4 regions of the Pelotomaculum sp. FP genome follow, and region 2 is predicted to be linked to each of the others. Evidence: riboswitches for the same ligand, from Rfam matches in the RefSeq annotation. Region 2 holds a riboswitch; each other region holds the start of a gene.
The links. Region 2 has a riboswitch for cobalamin ahead of Psfp_RS05550 (S-layer homology domain-containing protein). Riboswitches for the same ligand answer to the same signal wherever they lie in the genome.
Positions count from the first base shown of each region.

Region 1: it holds a riboswitch for cobalamin, as region 2 does, so the genes downstream of both, cbiD (cobalt-precorrin-5B (C(1))-methyltransferase CbiD) here and Psfp_RS05550 (S-layer homology domain-containing protein) in region 2, are expected to answer to the same signal.
Region 3: it holds a riboswitch for cobalamin, as region 2 does, so the genes downstream of both, cobU (bifunctional adenosylcobinamide kinase/adenosylcobinamide-phosphate guanylyltransferase) here and Psfp_RS05550 (S-layer homology domain-containing protein) in region 2, are expected to answer to the same signal.
Region 4: it holds a riboswitch for cobalamin, as region 2 does, so the genes downstream of both, cobT (nicotinate-nucleotide--dimethylbenzimidazole phosphoribosyltransferase) here and Psfp_RS05550 (S-layer homology domain-containing protein) in region 2, are expected to answer to the same signal.

Region 1 covers NZ_QFGB01000008.1:78,924-83,568, reverse strand. The annotation lists gene cbiE (precorrin-6y C5,15-methyltransferase (decarboxylating) subunit CbiE) at 1-308, opposite strand, end outside; gene cbiD (cobalt-precorrin-5B (C(1))-methyltransferase CbiD) at 290-1,405, opposite strand; cobalamin riboswitch at 1,569-1,782, opposite strand; gene Psfp_RS05155 (ATP-binding protein) at 1,799-2,491, opposite strand; gene Psfp_RS05150 (DnaD domain protein) at 2,575-3,393, opposite strand; gene Psfp_RS05145 (histidinol-phosphatase) at 3,466-4,302, opposite strand; gene Psfp_RS05140 (hypothetical protein) at 4,439-4,645, opposite strand, start outside.
Region 2 covers NZ_QFGB01000009.1:56,853-61,497, forward strand. The annotation lists gene Psfp_RS05545 (YibE/F family protein) at 1-1,122, shown strand, start outside; cobalamin riboswitch at 1,170-1,358, shown strand; gene Psfp_RS05550 (S-layer homology domain-containing protein) at 1,779-3,380, shown strand; gene Psfp_RS05555 (S-layer homology domain-containing protein) at 3,465-4,645, shown strand, end outside.
Region 3 covers NZ_QFGB01000010.1:80,064-84,708, reverse strand. The annotation lists gene Psfp_RS06130 (cobyric acid synthase) at 1-1,088, opposite strand, end outside; gene cobU (bifunctional adenosylcobinamide kinase/adenosylcobinamide-phosphate guanylyltransferase) at 1,091-1,702, opposite strand; cobalamin riboswitch at 1,780-1,962, opposite strand; gene Psfp_RS06120 (DUF3842 family protein) at 2,010-2,420, opposite strand; gene Psfp_RS06115 (translation initiation factor 2) at 2,589-2,852, opposite strand; gene Psfp_RS06110 (LL-diaminopimelate aminotransferase) at 2,956-4,122, opposite strand; gene Psfp_RS06105 (PHP domain-containing protein) at 4,138-4,645, opposite strand, start outside.
Region 4 covers NZ_QFGB01000063.1:15,169-19,813, forward strand. The annotation lists gene Psfp_RS18030 (radical SAM protein) at 1-144, shown strand, start outside; gene Psfp_RS18035 (S-layer homology domain-containing protein) at 379-3,027, shown strand; cobalamin riboswitch at 3,092-3,269, shown strand; gene cobT (nicotinate-nucleotide--dimethylbenzimidazole phosphoribosyltransferase) at 3,387-4,451, shown strand.

The DNA of each region.
Region 1 (4,645 bases), on a different contig from region 2:
ATACCCGGGATGACCTGCAGCTGGGCAGGGGTAAAATGCCGCCTCAGGTACTGCAGGATACCGTACATGCCGGGATCACCCGAAGCTATTACCGCAATTTTTTTCTCGTCCATTCTCTCCCGGATATACTCAATCATTTCCTGCAGATTGTTTTTAATAGTGAAAATTTCGCCCGGTTGACCGCTGAAAAGGGCCAGGCTGCGCTCCCCGCCCACCAGGACATCCGCCTCAGCGACCGCCCGTATGGCTGCCGGAGTCAGATGTTCCTTGCCACCGGGTCCAACCCCTACTACAGCAATTTTTGCCATCCCATTTCCCTTCCAATTAAACGAGTTGACTCGTCCATACCCAGTATCGTTCCATCCAACCCCAGCAGTACCGTACCAGCTTTCAACCGGGTGCGGGTATAAGCCTCGGCCCTGGTACTGGCCCTGGCCGCAATAGCATTGAATATTCCGGCGAAGCCGCTCTCTTTAAGCAAACCCAACGCTTCTTCAGCAGAACCCGCTGCCATAATTTTGCTGATTAGACCGGCCGGCGCCCCGTAAAGACCTGCGAAGGCGGCAAGGGTCTCCATCCTCCCGTCGGCCAACCTGTTGTGGGTATGAAAGATGCCGGCTGCGACTTTTACTAATTTCCCATGGTGACCCCATAATAAAACTGCTTCAATGCCCCGGTCGACACAGACATCCAGCATGTAGCCCACAAAATTACTCATTTCAACCACAGCTTCGCGAGGCAATCCATACCGTTCGACCGCCGTCCGGAAGCCAATCCGGCCCGGGGTGAGGACGACCTTCCGGTAGCCGGCGGCCACAGCCAGGTCAACCTGTGGAGCGAGTGATTTTTTAAAAGCTTCTTCAGACATCGGCCTGACAATGCCGGTGGTGCCCAGGATGGAAATACCTCCAACAATCCCCAAACGCGGGTTAAGGGTCTTGAGAGCCACCTCCTCGCCCCCGGGGACTGAAATAGTAACCTCTACGCCCGAGCCTGGCCTAATAAGGTCGTCCAGGGCATCCACAATCATTTTACGCGGAACGGGATTTATGGCGGGACTGCCTACCGGCGCCTGCAAGCCTGGCCTGGTAACAACCCCGACACCTCGTCCCCCCATGATATGAACGCCGCCAGCACAGACAGCGACTTCAGCTACCACAGGCAGGCCGCTGGTTACATCGGGATCATCCCCCCCCTGCTTGATTACAACAGCCCTGGCACAGGAGCCGTCCAGTTCCAAACTCTCAACAGGAACCTCAAGCAGGTTTCCTTCAGGGTTCACAATGGTAATATTTTTGTTGGTTTCACCCCGCAACAGCAGCAATGCCGCCGCACGCGCCGCCGCTGCAGCTGACGCGCCGGTGGTAATTCCGGTCTTCAGCATGGATATTTCCAATTCATTCATAACAGTTCATTCATAACAGCTTCCTCCATGCGGCCGAAGAACTAAAATTCCTTGCGACAAAAGCTCCGTTGGCCGCACCAAGCCGGAGAAATGATAAAAGCCCGGTCAACTAGACGGGGCTTTTCATATGCGTCAAAAAAACCCCTGGCTTTCCAGCGAAGCCTGCGGTGAGCAGCAGACAGGCAGGTCTCCTGGCTTCCGGTCTTTGTTGCCGCGTCTTCCCGGTTAACCCAGTGACAAAAGTGCGGCGTACTCTCCCGGTTACAGTTGCGGGACCGCGCCGGCTCCTTAGATCTGGACCTTTTTGGAACCAGTTTCCATTTCCCCGGTCTTCCCTATTCTCCCCTCGGCGGGGCACCTGTCCGCGTTGTTCTTTTTCATATTTTACAGGTTTTAATAACCTTTTTCTTTGCGCTGTATAGCGCGTATGTCCATATCCACCAAAAACCGGTAGGGCTTGCACATCTCCAGCAAGCGTGAAGTAGTCCTTTCTCCCAGATAGCCTTCCAGGTCCTCGGGGCTGATATTGGTGGTTACGATGACCGGAAGACGGTGGTTGAGGCGGTAATTGATAATTGAATAGATTTTATTTCTGGTCCACTCCGTGTAATTATGAGCCCCCAGGTCGTCCAAAATCAGGAGCGGCACCTGCCTGGCCGTATCCAACAGGTCAAACTCGGTAAGGTCCTCAGTATTTCTTCCCGTGTCATAGGTCGAACGTATTTGATCCAGCAGGTCAGGCACCACAGCAAAAAGAATTGAGTTTCCTTCTTTCAGCAGGGTATTGGCGATACAACAGGCCAGAAATGTTTTACCGCTTCCCACCTGCCCTGTAAATAGCAGTCCGTCGGCTCCGGGATCAGCCGAAAATCTTTTGACAAAACCTTGAGCCGCTTCAAAAGCATGTTTAGCCAGTTCATAGTAAGATATCCCATTGACCAGATCGAGACAGTTTTTAGCGTAATATTTGAATTTGAAGTTTTCGAATGTGCATTTTTGAAGATTAACAGGCAGTCTGGAGTCCTTTAACAGTTTTGCTGCTGCCTTTTCTTTCATGCACCGGCAGGGTATAGCCCCTTCCTCCATTATAATTACGCCACGGTCACCGCACAGCTGGCAGCCCACCCAATCACCTGCATCCCTTAAATATTGTTAAGAAAAGTCATGTTTTAGATATAAAGAGTCCGGATGAAAGCCTTTTTCCTGGCATCGTTATTATTGTCCGCGCCACCCGGGCTTGTCCCGGTATTTGTGCTTTTTTGCCTGGAGCGCCGTTTTTGAAAATCCTGCTCGTAGCGGGATATTTCCTCCAGCGTCCTGACATTGTTCTTTTTCCATTCTATCAAGATGGTGTTAATATATTTGAAGTTGTGTTTACCCCCCAGAACCGCCCTTTTCAGCGCCTCAACAACAAGCAATGGCTCCATTTCACTTGCCCACTGGTCGATTTGCTCAACTTCTATGGGGGAGAGAAGCCGTCCAAATTCATTCTCAAATAAGGAAATAAGGTCGACGGTATGGACATCAAACCGGCTGTCACCTAAACCGGCCGAACTTTTAATCAGCTTTTCAGATTCCTCAATCTCCTGGGCGCGCAAGCCTGCCCAGATATCCGAGACCCTTAAGAATAGGGGTTCAAAATCATACCCCTCCACAATAAGGTTGCGGGTGCCGTCATAGAACCGGCTGACCGAGATGATATCTTTTTCGAGCAAACCAGCCAGTTCCCTCCTAATCCTGGCTGGATCAGATTCCATGCATTCAGCCAGCTTTTCGGGGGACGGAAAAAGCTCCTTTTCCTCCACGTGCAGTCTGATCAGCTGGATTAAGAGCATCATCTGGTAATCGGAGATACCAATACTTGAGTAAATTTTTAGAAGGATGTTGGGAATTGACGTTGAGCCCTCAAGCAGGAGGTCAGCTCCAAAAGTAGCGGTGATATTGCCTTCCTGGTCACATTTTACTATTTTCCCGCTTCTCTGAGTCATGGGGTTTGCCTCCTGGTTTTCCTAATTTTATTTTATGGTAAGGGGGTGGTTTTGTCCACCTTTTTCCGCCCCTTAAACCGGCTGCCGCAAGAGGTAGGAAACGGGTTCGATACCATAGCCGGCCAGTAATTCCAGTGCGCTATCCAAACCCATCCCGAGTTCCGCCAGGCGATGGGCGTCGGAGCCCAACGTAAATAGCCTGACACCTGAATCCACAGCCAGTTCAAGGATATCCATGGAAGGATGGAAATCGTTGAGTCCACGGCGCAAACCGGAGGTATTAACCTCCAGGCTCATGCCCCTTGCTGCTATAGTTTTGAGGACCGGTTCCGCAAACTCCTCGTGGGCGCGCGAAATCTCCGGCCCCCAATAATGCCGGCCATGACGGCGATAAAGATCCAGGTGCCCGATACAGTCAAACAGGCCGGAGCTTACCGCCTCTGACAGGAGCCTAAAGTACTCCCCTACCCCCGTTAGCATTTGCCTGCCAGGGAAATACAGGCGGCTTTCCTTCTTTGAAGATATGGCCAGATGTTCCAGGCAGTGGACAGAGCCCATCACAAAATCAAAAGGGTAGCCCCTGACTACCCGCTCAATAGCTTTTTCCTGCCCCAGGTCGTACCCCACTTCGATTCCTGCCCTAACCTTCAGGCCGTGTGCCGACCACTTCCGCCTCGCGTCCTCGATATCTTGGAAATACACGTCAAGCCATATCAGGTCGTCCATTGGTACTATGCCTTGGGCGATGCGGACAAACCAGTCCAGCTGCTTGCGCTGCGGGTCAACTTCCAGGTGAGTGGTGAAACAGATTTCACTAAGCCCAATATCGATAGCCTTCCTGCAGTATTCATCAATACCGGAAGGTTCCGCGTCAATTGAATAACCGGGGTGAACATGATAGTCGCGCATCTATTTACCCCCAAGCTGAAATGCAGGCTTAAATTTGGGAATGCAGGATCCACCTGCGCCCTACTACCTACAGCTTACGACTAAAATTGCGGGTTTAAAATTATTCGAGCATGCCTCATAGAAATTTAACGCATCTTTAAGTTATGAACTCAAGTATACTGGTCAGGCTGTCGACACTGATGTGACCGCCCAGAGGTTCCTCATCCTCAAAGTCCCAGGTGTGGGGATGGTGAATGAAGATACAGTTAAAGCCTGCCTGCAGCGCCGGGTTTATGTCTGACTTCATGCTGTTGCCCACCACCCAGGACAGCGGCGGCTTGATTTTCTGCTCGAGGGCAATTGA
Region 2 (4,645 bases):
GGAGCCGTTCTTTTTTCCTTTGTAATAATAACACCTGCCCGATGCCAGGAAAGTGAAGAAGGACAGAGTTGGAATAAAGAGCAGGTTGTCAGGGCCAAGATTCTTAACGTCGAGGATAAATTAAATTCTCAAGAAGTTATGGGAGCGCCGGAAAAAGGAAAAGAACAATCAATTACTGTAAGAGTTCTGGGTGGACAGTATAATGGGCAAGTGCTTCAAGTGCCGCACACGATCTCGAATCATCCGGGCTATGATATAAATGTTCAGCCAGGTGACGAAGTTATTTTATATATAGAACCAGATGGAAACAGCATTAAAAATGCATACATTACAGATTATGCCAGGGATAAGAAATTGCTTTACATAACCTTGCTTTTTGTGTTTACTTTGTTATTGCTGGGAGGTAAAAAAGGGTTCAAATCAACTATCTCCCTAGTCATTACCATCGGAGCAATATTTCTGGTATTGCTTCCCCTGATACTACAGGGCTATGATCCGGTTTTAATGACTATTATTATATCTGCTGTGGTGGCAGCAGTAACCCTTGCCATCGTTGGAGGAATAACAATCAAGGCGTTATCTGCCCTCATAGGAACTACTGGAGGAGTGCTGACAGCAGGGCTATTAGCCTTGACTGTTGGAACTGCAGCCCAGCTTACCGGTTTCAGCGATGAAGATATGCACATGCTCCTTTACATACCTCACAGTATAGATTTCGATTGCCGCGGCCTGTTATTCGCAGGCATGATTATCGGAGCCCTTGGCGCGGTAATGGATGTGGGGATGTCCATCGCATCTGCCATAGAAGAAATAATGAGGGCTAATCCTGCCATAGGCACAGGTCAATTAATTCGAGCTGGCATGAACGTGGGGCGTGATATCATGGGTACTATGGCTAATACTCTTATTCTGGCATATACCGGAGGAGCCATTCCCCTCATGCTCGTATTCATGGCATATGATACACCTTTTTTAAAGATAATTAACCTCGATTTAATAGCCACTGAAGTTGTACGCGCCTTAACCGGCAGCATCGGGTTAATTATGGCTATACCTATTACTTCATTCACCTCCGGTATATTGTTTGGCTTGATAAAAAGGAACGTGAATCCGATAACATAAATATTAAATAATTGACATAATAACTAAAAAGTGTTTAAATGTGGGTAACTAAATAATTTTGTCCAGGTTCCTCCGCATGGCGGGGGTAAAAAGGGAACCGGGTGAAAATCCCGGACGGTCTGGCCACTGTAAGTGGGGAGCAACTCCCAAAATGCCACTGGATTTATAATCCGGGAAGGCGGGAGACACGCTGTGATCCGCAAGTCAGGAGACCTGCCTGGTCAATAGCGCCGCCTTCCGTAGAAAGGACAGGGCTTTAGCTGTGTTTATTAAGGTATGTACCTTGAAAAACCCGGCCTCTTAACGGATGAGGCCGGGTTTTTCATGTTGATATCTCCTTCTTTCGTTTTACCTGTTCAGTGATGAATAGGTATCCTTTTTAAAATAATTAGCAATTACATAGAGCCTTCAAACCCATACTTTTACAAGCCTTGATGCAGCATTCTCATGGATATTGAAATTATTCAGGCAGATTTTGTTTATTGAGGCACAGCAGAAGCAGAAATATCTTCTTAGGACAGGAGGTGGATGACTTGCTGGAGCGTCATTGCGCTGCGGGAAACTGCGTGTCGCATTGCAACTGACGGTTAGTCGCCGCCGGTAGCGGTTATCGCGCAGTGCAAGATGGAGTGATTTGAGAAAGGCAGGATGAGACAGTGAAAGCGATAAAGTTTACCCCGCAACTGGTGGCCCTGGCGGTGACGGCTTGTTTTCTAATAAGCCTGCTGGCGCCGCTGGTTAAGCCGGGCCGCTCGGAGTCAGCAGAGCTATTCCTATCGGATAAGGCAGTGCAGTTTCTTTGTAATGAATACGTCGATAACGGCATAATAAATTCTGATGTTGGGGTGGGTTCTTATGCCCTTTTTGTTTTAATCCAGGCAGGTGTTGATGTCAGTACATGGGCGCATGAAGGGGTCAGTCTTAAGGATGCGGTAATAGCCACAGTAACAGACGATATAGCAAACGCAGATAAAGTTTCTGCGAAGTGTCTTGCCCAAGACCTAGCGGTCGTGAAGGCGCTGGGGCAAAACGCTTTGACGGACCGATTGGTTATTATTTTAAAAAACAAGCAGGGGAGCCAAGGATTTGAGGATACGGGACCGTTCAGTATATACAGCAATATGCCGGCCTTTGATCTGTTAAGCAGGGTCGGACGAATCAACCAGCTAAATGCCGTCCAGGCAAAGGACTATATCCTGGAGCAACAGTATCTCAAGGTAAAAGATGTACATTACGGCAGTTGGGGGTCATCGGAAAATGATCAATATTATGCCGATTTCATGGCAACAGCTGGAGCAATACGGACTCTTAATGGCCTGGATCCCGAAAAGAGTGACGCTCAAATACAAGAGGCTATCAATAACGGCCTTGGCTGGATGAAAAATCAGCAAAAAGCCGGCGGCAACTTTATGGCCGGTATGGACGATACACTGATAGACACCTGTGAAGTAATTATAACTTTAAAGGCGCTGGGAATGGACCCCGGGACCTGGCAGAGCAGTGAAGGAAATAGTGCTGTTGATTATATCATAAACAATGCGCTCAATCCTGACGGAAGCTTCGGTGCGGCACAGAACGCTATGGATGCTACCTGGGTGCTTTGGACGTGCCTGGCCCTGAACGGGAAAATTGATACACAGCCGCCGGCACAACCGGATTTGCAGGTACGGCCTGACCCGGAAATTTTCAATGACATTCCAGACCATTGGGCTGAAAATACTATCTATTGTTTGGCGGGGAAAGGCATTATATCGGGTTATCCTGACGGCGCCTTTAAACCTGAGGCGCAGGTGACACGTAATGAAATAGCCGCCATGACGGTGCGGTTATTAAAGCCGGAACCGGCAACAACGCAAGAATGGCAAATAACCGGTGAAAAGTTTACAGACGCCGCAGATATTCCCCAGTGGGCGCAGGAGTCCATTGCCGCAGCGCTGAGGGAGGGGATTATCTCCGGATATCCTCAGCCGGACGGTTCATTCACCTTTGAAGGGGCAAGACAGGTAAGCCGCGCCGAATTATCTGTTATTATGACCCGGATTATCGAAAAGAAATTAGGGCAGGCAGCGCCTAAAACCCTGGATTTTGCCGATGTAGCTCAACTTCCTGAGTGGGCTAGAGGGGCTATTGGTATCGTATACGCCAAAGGTATTGCCGGGGGATATCCAGATCGGACTTTTCAGGCGGAAAACCCGGTGACCAGGGCGGAAGCGGCCTCCATGATGATGCTCCTGGCTGATCTGCTTGAGACAAAATAAAAGTGGAAGACTACGCTCTCCATATGGAACGTTTAAAAAAACAGGTATCAAGAAAATCTGGTTGATTAAATGGGGGAATGGAGCTTGTGTATCAGTAAAAAAAAGTTTAAAAAATTAACTGTGCTGCTTGCTGTGTTGATGACCCTAATGCTAATAATGCCCGCTGCCGGCGTTAATGCTTCAGGGAAAGCAGTACCGCCGGTAAATAGCGCCGTGCAGTTTCTCTACAACGACTACACAATAAACGGCATAAACAATTCCGACGCCGGGGCAGGCGCTTATGCGCTTTATGTTTTAAACCAGGCAGGTGTTGATGCCGGCACATGGCTGCATGGAGGGGTCAGTCTCGAGGATGCGGTAATAAGCGCCGTATCCGGTGATATAGCAAACGCCTCAGATTCGTCTGTAGCTCCCGCCAAACTCCTGGCCCAGGATCTGGCGGCGGCAAGGGCGTTGGGGCAAAATGATTTGACAGGGCAATTGGTGCAAGTTTTACAAAACAGAGAGAGCAGCACGGGTGTTGACAACAACCTGTACAGCGATATACCGGCCTATGATCTTTTAGGCAGGGCAGGCTCGATTAGTGTAATAAATGCAGTTTATGCAAAGGACTACATTTTAGGGGCACAGAACACTACAGTTAGCGATGCTGCCTATGGCAGCTTTGGCAGCTCATTTGGCGGGACTTTTTATCCTGACTTTATGACCACGGCGGAAGCAGTGCGGGCGCTTTATTACCTGGACACTGCCGGGAGCGATGCCCGGATCCAGGCGGCCATCGATAACGGCCTGAATTGGATGCGGCAGCAGCAGCAGGCCGACGGAAGTTTTAATGTGGGAGGCTGGGATGACCCTGTTGTAGATGCCTCAGAAGTAATTTTAACCTTAAAGACGCTGGGAAGAGATCCTGCCGCCTGGAAGAGTAGTGAAGGAAAAACCGCAGTTGACTATCTCATGAACAATGCCTTAAATGCTGACGGGAGCTTCGGCGCCTCAAAGAACTGCATGGACGCCACCTGGGCACTTTGTGCCTATAATTCATTGGGAGCGGAATGTACATGCTGGCGTTTTTATCTTTACCCCTCCAGCGCGACCTTGAAGGTAGGGGTTCAAAAACAGTTAGATGCGATGTGGCAAAATGCAGGCGGGACAGCTGATGTAACGCAGTACGCGCAGTGGTCTGTCGCCGACAGCAGCATTGCCGGTGTCGACAGCAGCGGCCTGGTCACCGCTTTAAAAGCCGGGCAGACCGTAGTGAATGCTGT
Region 3 (4,645 bases), on a different contig from region 2:
CCAAGCCCGTCTAGGCGTGGAATTTCAGACTCGGTATGCAGAGGGTCATTTAGTTCCCTGCCCAGCATCTGAAACCCCCCGCAGATGCCGATGACAGGGGTTCCCCTGCGGTAAAACTCAACGATCTGCGCCGCTAATCCGGAACGGTTCAGGAATGCCAGGTCGCCGATGGTATTCTTGCTGCCCGGCAGGATGATTAAATCCGGTTCATCCAGGTTGCTTCCCTTGCTTACGTACCGGAGCCTGACGTCAGGCTCGTCCTCCAGCGGGTCAAAGTCCGTGAAATTGGAGATGTGCGGTAGATTAACAACCGCTATATCAACCCAGCCCTGTTCTTCGACCAGTTCGGCACGGCTTCTATCCTCAGGTATGGTATCCTCCTCCTGAACCCTGAACCCCTGAAAATAAGGGACCACCCCGATTACCGGTTTACCGGTTTTCTCTTCCAAAAATTTCACCGCGGGTTGAAAGAGGCTGATATCACCGCGGAATTTGTTGATAATAATTCCGCGTACACGCGCGCGGTCGTCGGGAGCTATCAGTTCCAGGGTGCCTACTACTGAGGCCAGGGCTCCCCCTTTATCAATATCGGCTACGAGCAAAACCGGGGCTTGCGCCATCCTGGCGATACGCATGTTGACAATTTCGTGCTCCTGAAGATTGACTTCAGCCGGGCTTCCGGCGCCTTCGATCACCACCATGTCATTTGCCGCAAGCAGCCGGTTCAGAGCTCCTTCGATTATTGCCAGGGCTTTAGGCGCGTAATCCGTATGGTAACCCATGGCGGACAGGTTGCCCACCGGCTTGCCCAGGACCACCACCTGGGACGATGCGTGTCCGGTAGGTTTGAGCAGAATCGGGTTCATGTCAACAGAAGGCTCCAGACCCGCAGCTTCGGCCTGCACCACCTGAGCCCGCCCCATTTCACCGCCGTCTCTGGTGACAAAGGAATTCAGGGCCATGTTCTGTGACTTAAAAGGGGCGACACGGTAACCGTCCTGTTTAAAAATGCGGCAAAGCGCAGCAACCAGAACGCTCTTGCCTACGTGTGAAGCTGTTCCCTGAATCATGATCGTTTTGGCCGACATAATCAATCACTCCATTTTTGCTCTGCCAGCGACTTTATCTCCAGAGGAAGCCCGGCTATTGTTAAGTAGACCTGGTCCGCCTTTGAGGCCAGAAGCTGATTGACCTTTCCTGCCAGATCCCGGAACGTCCTGCTTAAGGGATAGTCCGGAACCAGGCCCAACCCGACTTCGCTTGAAACGATAATCAGGTGGTGGCCCTGGTGAATCGTTTCGGCTGCGGCTTGAGCCTGCCCAAGGATATATTCCTGCTTTTCAGCAGTCGCAGCTCCGCAGCGTGGCAGGTTTTCTGCCAAAAGAAGATTGGTAAGCCAAAGGGTGGCGCAGTCCAGAAGAAACACATCGCCCTGCTTTCCATTTTTTAAAACCCCAAGGATATTTGTCGGTTCTTCGAACGTGAGCCAGGATGCAGGCCTTCGTCCCTGGTGCAGTTTGACCCTTTCAGCCATTTCCGGGTCTTGTATTGTGGCAGTGGCAATATATTTAACAGCCCCTCCAAGCCGTGAAGCTATGTTCTCAGCCAGCTCGCTTTTACCGCTGCGGGCTCCTCCCAATACCAGGATAAGTTTACCTTTCATAATCCACCAGCCGATCAATACTTTAAATGGGCTTACCATAGTAAAACCCCGCCTCCTTAAAGGAACGGGGTTTGTGTAAAGCAATTTTACCCGCCGTCCCCTTTACCTCGAAGGAAGTCCGGTCGTTACCCGCAGGCAGGTATCCTGGCTTCCGTTTACCCGCATTTACTCCCCTTTAATAAGCCTGGCCGGGCATTAAAGCGCTGTGCGCGTAACCGGTTACAGTGGCGGGACCGCTCAGGTATCGCACCTGATTCCCCAATTACACCCAAAAGGGCGACTGCGGCAATTTAATTTTTCATATTCCACATCATCTACCATTATCCTGCAGAGCAAGAACTATTTATCATGTAATAATATCCTTTACCTTTTTAACCAATTCTTCGATCAGGTGCGGTAACGGCTCAGCCTTTAAGCCGACAATATCAATGCCGGAGCGGCTAAGCGGCAGGAGCACCTTGCGGGCGGGACTGGAAGCAATGGCTTCCGCCATTTTGGGAGTCAACTCACCCAGCATGGCATTTGGAAAAAGAATGCTGATTGGCCCGACAATGATGTCAACCCGTAAGGAATTGTAGAGCACGGCATTTTCGCCGGTTGCTCCTTCGTTGGCGCCTGCCCGCAACATCACGGAAGTGGCCAGAGCATTGGTTCCGAGGGCCAAAAACTCAATATTTTCAGGTAATTCCCGGCGCAGTCTTTCAGTAAGGTGTTTGCCTATACCTCCGCCCTGCCCGTCAATCACGGCTATTCGCACCAAAACCGCCGCCATTCATAATATTTGTAATATATAGCATTATACCATATATGACCAAAAAAAAGACCCCCCCGGGTCTATTGCTTGTCGATTAAACCTTAATCAAGGCGTATTATGCTAATACTAACAATTATTGCCATCCTGTGTATATATCTGTGGATAGATTATTTATTTGCGAAAATTTTGAGAGGCGCCATCCTGAAGTTTTGACTCCAACTCCACTATCTGCCTGTTTTTATGTAATAACCGTTGGGCATAGCGATAATTGTTATGTTGAAGTTTACGATTTTCCCTTTCCAGGCGGGATAAAAATCCAGCTTTATCCTTTTCAATTTTTTCAATCAAGTTCATGAGTACTCTCCGGCTTAACCTGAGCTGTTCAACTTTTTCCTCAAGCTCAAGGACCCTATCCCTTAAGAAATCAACATCCATCCTTTCTTCCACGGCGGCATCTCCTCACCAGGTGTTTCGATCCTAGTATATGCCGGCTTGAAGGCTAATAGACATTTGAGCAGGTTCCCTCACTAAGTGATTGCTAAAGGAAATTAAAATTTTGACCAATCCTCTGTACTGCCTCAGCCAGCATGATTTCGTCTTTGACCAGGGCAATCCTGACGTAACCCTCTCCCATCTCACCGAAAGCGATACCGGGAATAACAATTATGCCGGCTCTTTCCAGCAGGTCGGCGGCAAAATGGCTGGAGGAAGTATACCCGCGTGGAATTGGCGCCCATAAAAACATGGACGCGTTGGGCTTGGGCATCTGCCAACCCAACTTGGCCAGTCCGTCAACAAGCACATCGCGGCGCCTCTGATAGGTACGCGCATTCTCTTTGACGCATTCCTGCGGACCGGTCAGGGCTGCTACAGCAGCTTCCTGGACCGCAAAAAACACTCCGTAATCAATGTTGGATTTGACCAGGGCCAGATTGGATATGGCCTTTTCATTGCCTACGGCAAAGCCGACCCTGCAGCCAGCCATATTGTAGGTCTTGGAAAGTGAGTAGAACTCAACCCCCACTTCCTTTGCGCCGGGGACTTCCAAAAAGCTCATAGGTTTAAAACCGTCGTAAGCCAGTTCGGCGTAGGCCACGTCATGGCAGACGAGGATGTCATATTTGCGCGCAAACTCTACCACTTGTCCAAAAAATTCCCAATCAGCTGAAACGGCAACCGGGTTATTGGGGTAATTAAGCCACATCATTTTGGCCTTGGCGGCAATTTCCTCCGGAATTTGGGAAAGATCAGGCAGGAACCGGTTTTTTGCCAGGAGGGGAAGAGGATAAATGTTTCCCTCTGCCATCTGAATGCTGAAGCTGTAAATTGGGTATCCAGGGTCGGGTACCAGGGCCAGATCTCCCGGGTTAACATAAGCCATGGCCAAATGAGCGAGACCATCCTGGGAACCCATCAGCACCAGGATCTCGCGGTCAGGGTCAAGGTCTACATGAAAACGTTTTTTATACCAACCAGATAAGGCCTTATGCAGGCGGGGTGTCCCACCCAGAGAATAAGAATAATTTTTCGGGTCGCTGACTGCCTTGCGGAGAGCCTCAACGATGTGGGGCGCAGGGGGTTGGTCGGGACTACCCACTCCAAGGTTGATAACCTCTACGCCTCTGGCCTCAACAGTTTTTTTGCGTATTTCCATCTCGTTAAAAACACCTGAAGACAGGCTTTGCATTCTCCTTGCTATCTCCATAATTACCTCCCGAAATTAAGAAGCGCACGCTCTTTTTGCTTTTAAAGCCTCAATTACTCCGTAAGGCACAGCAACCAAACCCAGTCTGCTTTCGGCATAGCGCTCCGGACCGTGGTAGTCCGAACCGCCGGTGGCAATTAAGCCTTTTCTGCGGGCCAGTCTCTCATAATAACCGGCCAGCTCCCTGTCGTGCGCCGGATGATGGGCCTCCAGACCGGCGATTCCTGCTTTTATCAGCTCATCTATCAACTCTTCTAGCGGCGCTTGATCGCTGAGCAGGCCGGGGTGAGCCAGGACAGCAACCCCTCCGCAAGCGCGGATCAGATGGATCGCCTCTGCCGGAGTGAGTCTGGCGCGGGGTACGTAAGCCGGTCGCCCGTGCCCTATATAAAGTTCAAAAGCCTCGGACATAGTCTTTACCCTACCTGTTTCCACCATGGCTGCGGCAAGGTGGGGACGGCCCAACGAACCAATGCCTGCGATAGCCCGGACCCGGTCCAGGTTAACCGGAAAGCCTAAATCT
Region 4 (4,645 bases), on a different contig from region 2:
TTTGTCAATGTTATGGACCAGTATTATCCGGCCTACAAGGCCTTTGACCATCCCGAATTAAACAAAAGAATTAGCAGAAAGGAGTATTCGGCGGCGGTTCAGGCCGCCAGAGAGGCCGGTTTGACCAGGCTTAACGGCGGGTGACAACCCCGCCAAGCGATATGGTGAACCGTAATTAATTAGTTAGAAAATCATGCCGCTATCGCGGCGTCACGTACCAACTAAGTGATGTTAGGCGCCATTTCAATTGCATAACGGCGCGTCAGCGCCGCACTTGGGCGCCTAATGTGGCTTTTGTGCGAATGAATTCACACCTACATTTGAGCACATTGTAGCGACCGAAATGTTTTCAAGGTAGTTGTAATGGGAGGGATTCTTTTGTCTATTAAAAGTGTTAGAAGAATAATGAGAAATATTGTTCTGGTATCCATACTATTGTCTCTGGTTGCGCCCCTTCAGGCTTACGCCTATCAGGTGAACGGCAACAACGTCACTGAGGAAATCATCACCCAGGGGGTTGTTTTACATAGCATCAACCTGAATACTAACGAGGGACCGCTGAACGTTTATGTCCTCAAAGCAGATCTCTCCAATCCTTACGTTAAAATTGATACGATCATCGGATCGGACGGCACCCTCAATAAGAACCAGTCAGTGCTGGATATGGCCAAGCGTACCGGGGCGGTGGCCGCTATCAATGGAGATTTCTTTCAAATGGCGGAAAGCGGCCGGACCATCGGTTTAGCCTATCAAGGCGGGCAACTGGTGGAGAGCCCCGCCTTGCGTAATGATATGTATGGATTTGGCATTACCGAAGATAAACTGCCGCTGTTGGAAATCTTCAACTTTACCGGCCAGGTGGTTACAGAAGCCGGTAAAAGTTTTCCGCTGGCCGGAATCAACAAGCCTGGTTATCTCTTGATGAACGGACTTTCATCTGATGTGGATGCTCTGAATATGTACACAACGCTGTGGGGTACCACCAGCAGGGGTAAAATATCCGGCCTCACCGGGGTAAAAGTTGCAGTGGTCAGGAACGGAGTTGTCCAGCAGGTCTTAACCGACCAACCGGGCGTAACGATCCCGCAGGATGGTTTTGTCCTGCAGGGACATGGCCTGGCAGCCCAATTCATAACCGACAATATGCCGGTGGGTACAAAAGTTGACGCCAGCTACTCGGTGGCCCCTCAGGGAGACAAACTCCTGGCTGCGGTGGGCGGACAGGCACTGCTGGTTGAGGATGGCCACCTGCCTGCCTACTTTACCCAGAATATTTCTGGTAAAGTCGCCCGGACGGCGGTTGGTGTATCAAGTGACGGCAAGACTCTCTACCTGGTGGCGGTTGAAAGGAAGGCTGCTGCCGACGGGACTATAATCAGCAGGGGTATGAGCCAGGAGGAGTTGGCTGAATTTTTGATTTCAATCGGGGTTTGGAGAGCTGTTAATTTGGACGGTGGTGGTTCCACCACCATGGCCGCACGGAGCCTGGGTGACTTCGAGGCCGGCCTGATCAATCAACCACAGGGTTCTTCCTTGCGATCAGTTGCAGATGCTATAGGCGTTTTTTCGACAGCGCCGCAGGGCAGTTTGCACGGCATGGCTGTAAGCGGGCCGTCGTTGGCTCTTGCCGGAACACAAGCTTCATTTAGCGCCAAAGGGTATGATGAATACTACAATCCTGTAAGTATTAAACCAGCCGACATAAAATGGTCCGCAACTCCTTCAGGTGATTTTACCGGTAATGTTTTAATACCTAAGCAAGGTGGTACGGTAACCGTGACGGCCAAGCTGGATAACGTACAGAGTTCGGTGAATGTGCAGGTTGTCGGGCCGGAGTCACTATTAAGTTTAGCTGTAACACCGTCGGCTATTACTGTTAAGCCTGGGGAGAAGGTTCCCCTGTCGGCAAAGGTGAATACAATTTATGGTGATACCTTTGATTTAAAATTCCAGGATGTCACATGGACCATCAGCGGTTCAATAGGTAAGATTGCGGATGGCAGCTTTACCGCGACAGATCAGGTTGCTGAAGGTGAAATTAAGGCCACCTTCCAGGGGTTGAGCACATCGATACCGGTTACTGTTAAACCGTCCTGGGTAGAACTGCAGGCCCTTCCAGAGCAGGAATCATCTGCTGGACTGGATAGCTGGATTCATGTTACGTTCCCTGCGTCAAGCGTATCAGCGCCGGCCACGATAAGGCTGGCTTATGCCGCTGAGACTACCGGGTTGCCGGCGGACTGCATCAACCTCGGCGCAATAACGGTAAGCCCGGCGCCTGGGGAGAAAGCTGATCTCAAGGCCCCCTGGTGGCTGAGTTGGGATTATCAACCCGGTACAATAACTGGCCGTCCGGCCATCCTGATGTGGGATGATTCCACTAAAAAATGGGAAGAGCAGCCTGCCAGGCTGGATGACCAGGGTGAGGTGAAAACAATTAGCGCCCGGGTATGGGGGTTTGGCCAACTGGTCCTGGTGGATGACCATAGGAGACTTCCGTCCTTCAAGGATACCGGCAAGCACTGGGCCGAAGCGGCCATCAACGACCTGGCGGCGCGCGGGGTGGCCAACGGTTTTCCCGATGGCACATTTCTACCCGGTCAGGCCGTAACCAGAGCTCAGTTTGTCAAGCTGCTGTCATCAGCCCTGCAGTGGCCGGCCGTGGAAAAGTTACCGGCCTTTAAGGACAGCATACCAGACTGGGCCAGCAGCGCTGTCGCTGCCGCGGTTGCCAACGGAGTCGTCTCAGGTTACCCGGACGGTACCTTTAGGCCGGATTCATGCATTACCAGAAGTGAGATGGCTGTTATGATCAACCGGGCGCTGGCGCTGCAGGAGACAGACGAAAAGCTAAAGTATAAGGATACAGGAGCAATTCCCGATTTTGCCAGGACTGCGGTGGCCAAAGCTACCAGCGCCGGTTTATTGCAGGGCGAAGGCGGCTTATTCAGGCCCAAGGACGGGGCAACCCGTGCGGAAACAGCGGTGGTGGTCAGCCGGGTGCTTAAGTTGTGGGTTGAAAAATAGAAAATATTTCTGCCTTACACAGCAGGAATATATATGCCTAAAGTTGAATCTTTATAAAAATTATTACCGTGTTAAACCAACAGGTGCCCGCTGGGGAGAATAGGGAATCAGGTTTAAGTCCTGAGCGGTCCCGCCACTGTAAACAGGAGCGCTATCGCTAGTTTGCCACTGGCAGTTTGCCGGGAAGGTGCGATGTGTGATGAATGTGAGCCAGGAGACCTGCCTGTTGTGTCCACGAACCCTGCTTTGCAGGGGTATCCGATGGATGATGGTAAAATCCACGGCCTGATGAGGCTGTGGATTTTTGTTTTTCCTCAGCTGATTCCAAGTTCTAACTATATTAGGGAGGTTGAAAAACAATGCTTTATCAAACCATCAATCAAATTGGAGACCTGGATCGCAAGGCCATGGAAGAGGCGCAGAAACGGCTGGACAGCTTAATCAAGCCGCCGGGGAGCCTCGGCGTACTGGAAGAGATGGCAATACGCCTGGCCGGTATTACCGGCAAAGCCAAACCCCGCGTTCAGGGGAAATCGGTTATCGTCATGGCGGGGGACCACGGAGTGGTCGACGAAGGTGTGAGCGTAGCGCCCCGTGAAGTTACCGTCCAAATGATGCAGGCTATGGTAAATGGTGTAGCTGGAATAGGGGTTCTGGCAAGGCACGCTGCTGCCAGACTGGTTGTGGTCGATGTCGGTGTTCTCACGCCCGCCGCCTTGCCGGGTGTTGTACAGCGCAAGGTCAGGGCAGGTACCGGGAATATTGCCGCCGGCCCGGCTATGTCACGGGATGAGGCAGTGCAGGCCCTGGAAGTGGGGATAGAGGTAGCCCAGTCCGAGATTGACGCGGGAAGCAGCCTCCTCGCTACAGGAGATATGGGGATCGGCAATACCACCCCGAGCAGCGCTATCCTGGCAGCCTTTGGCGGCTATACAGCTGAAGAGGCGACCGGCCGCGGGACCATGGTCAACGACGAAGTTATGAGACTGAAGATTTCCGCGATAGCCAGGGCGCTCGCAAAAAACCGGCCGGATCCGGAAGACGCCCTGGATGTTCTGGCAAAAGTCGGCGGGCTTGAGATCGCCGGTCTGGCCGGTGTGATCCTGGGGGCCGCTGCCAGGCGGACGCCTGTGTTGATTGATGGATTTATAACCACCGCGGCAGCCCTGGTGGCCTTCAAACTGCAGCCTAAATCCCGCGAATATATGATTGCCTCCCACCTGTCCGGTGAACAGGGACACCGCCTTATGTTGGACCTGTTGGACCTGCGCCCGGTGATTCACCTGCAAATGAGGCTCGGGGAGGGAACGGGAGCCGCTCTAACCATGAGCCTGGTTGAAGCTGCCACGAAAATAATGCGGGAGATGGCTTCTTTTGACGAAGCCGGCGTCTCCGACCTGGAAGAAGATAAAATACTGAAATAAGAACGCGGCGCCAGTAGCGGATGAAAACTAGTCAATGTGGGTGCGATCTGTATTAAATTTCAGATTAGTTATATTTTTAACTTGATATGGTTCTATTGTGTTATACTATTACTTACAGGTAGTAGTTAAGAAACAACTGCAGGATCCCTGCCGGAGGGAAATAAAATAAAAGCAGCTTTATACTGCTGAGGTGG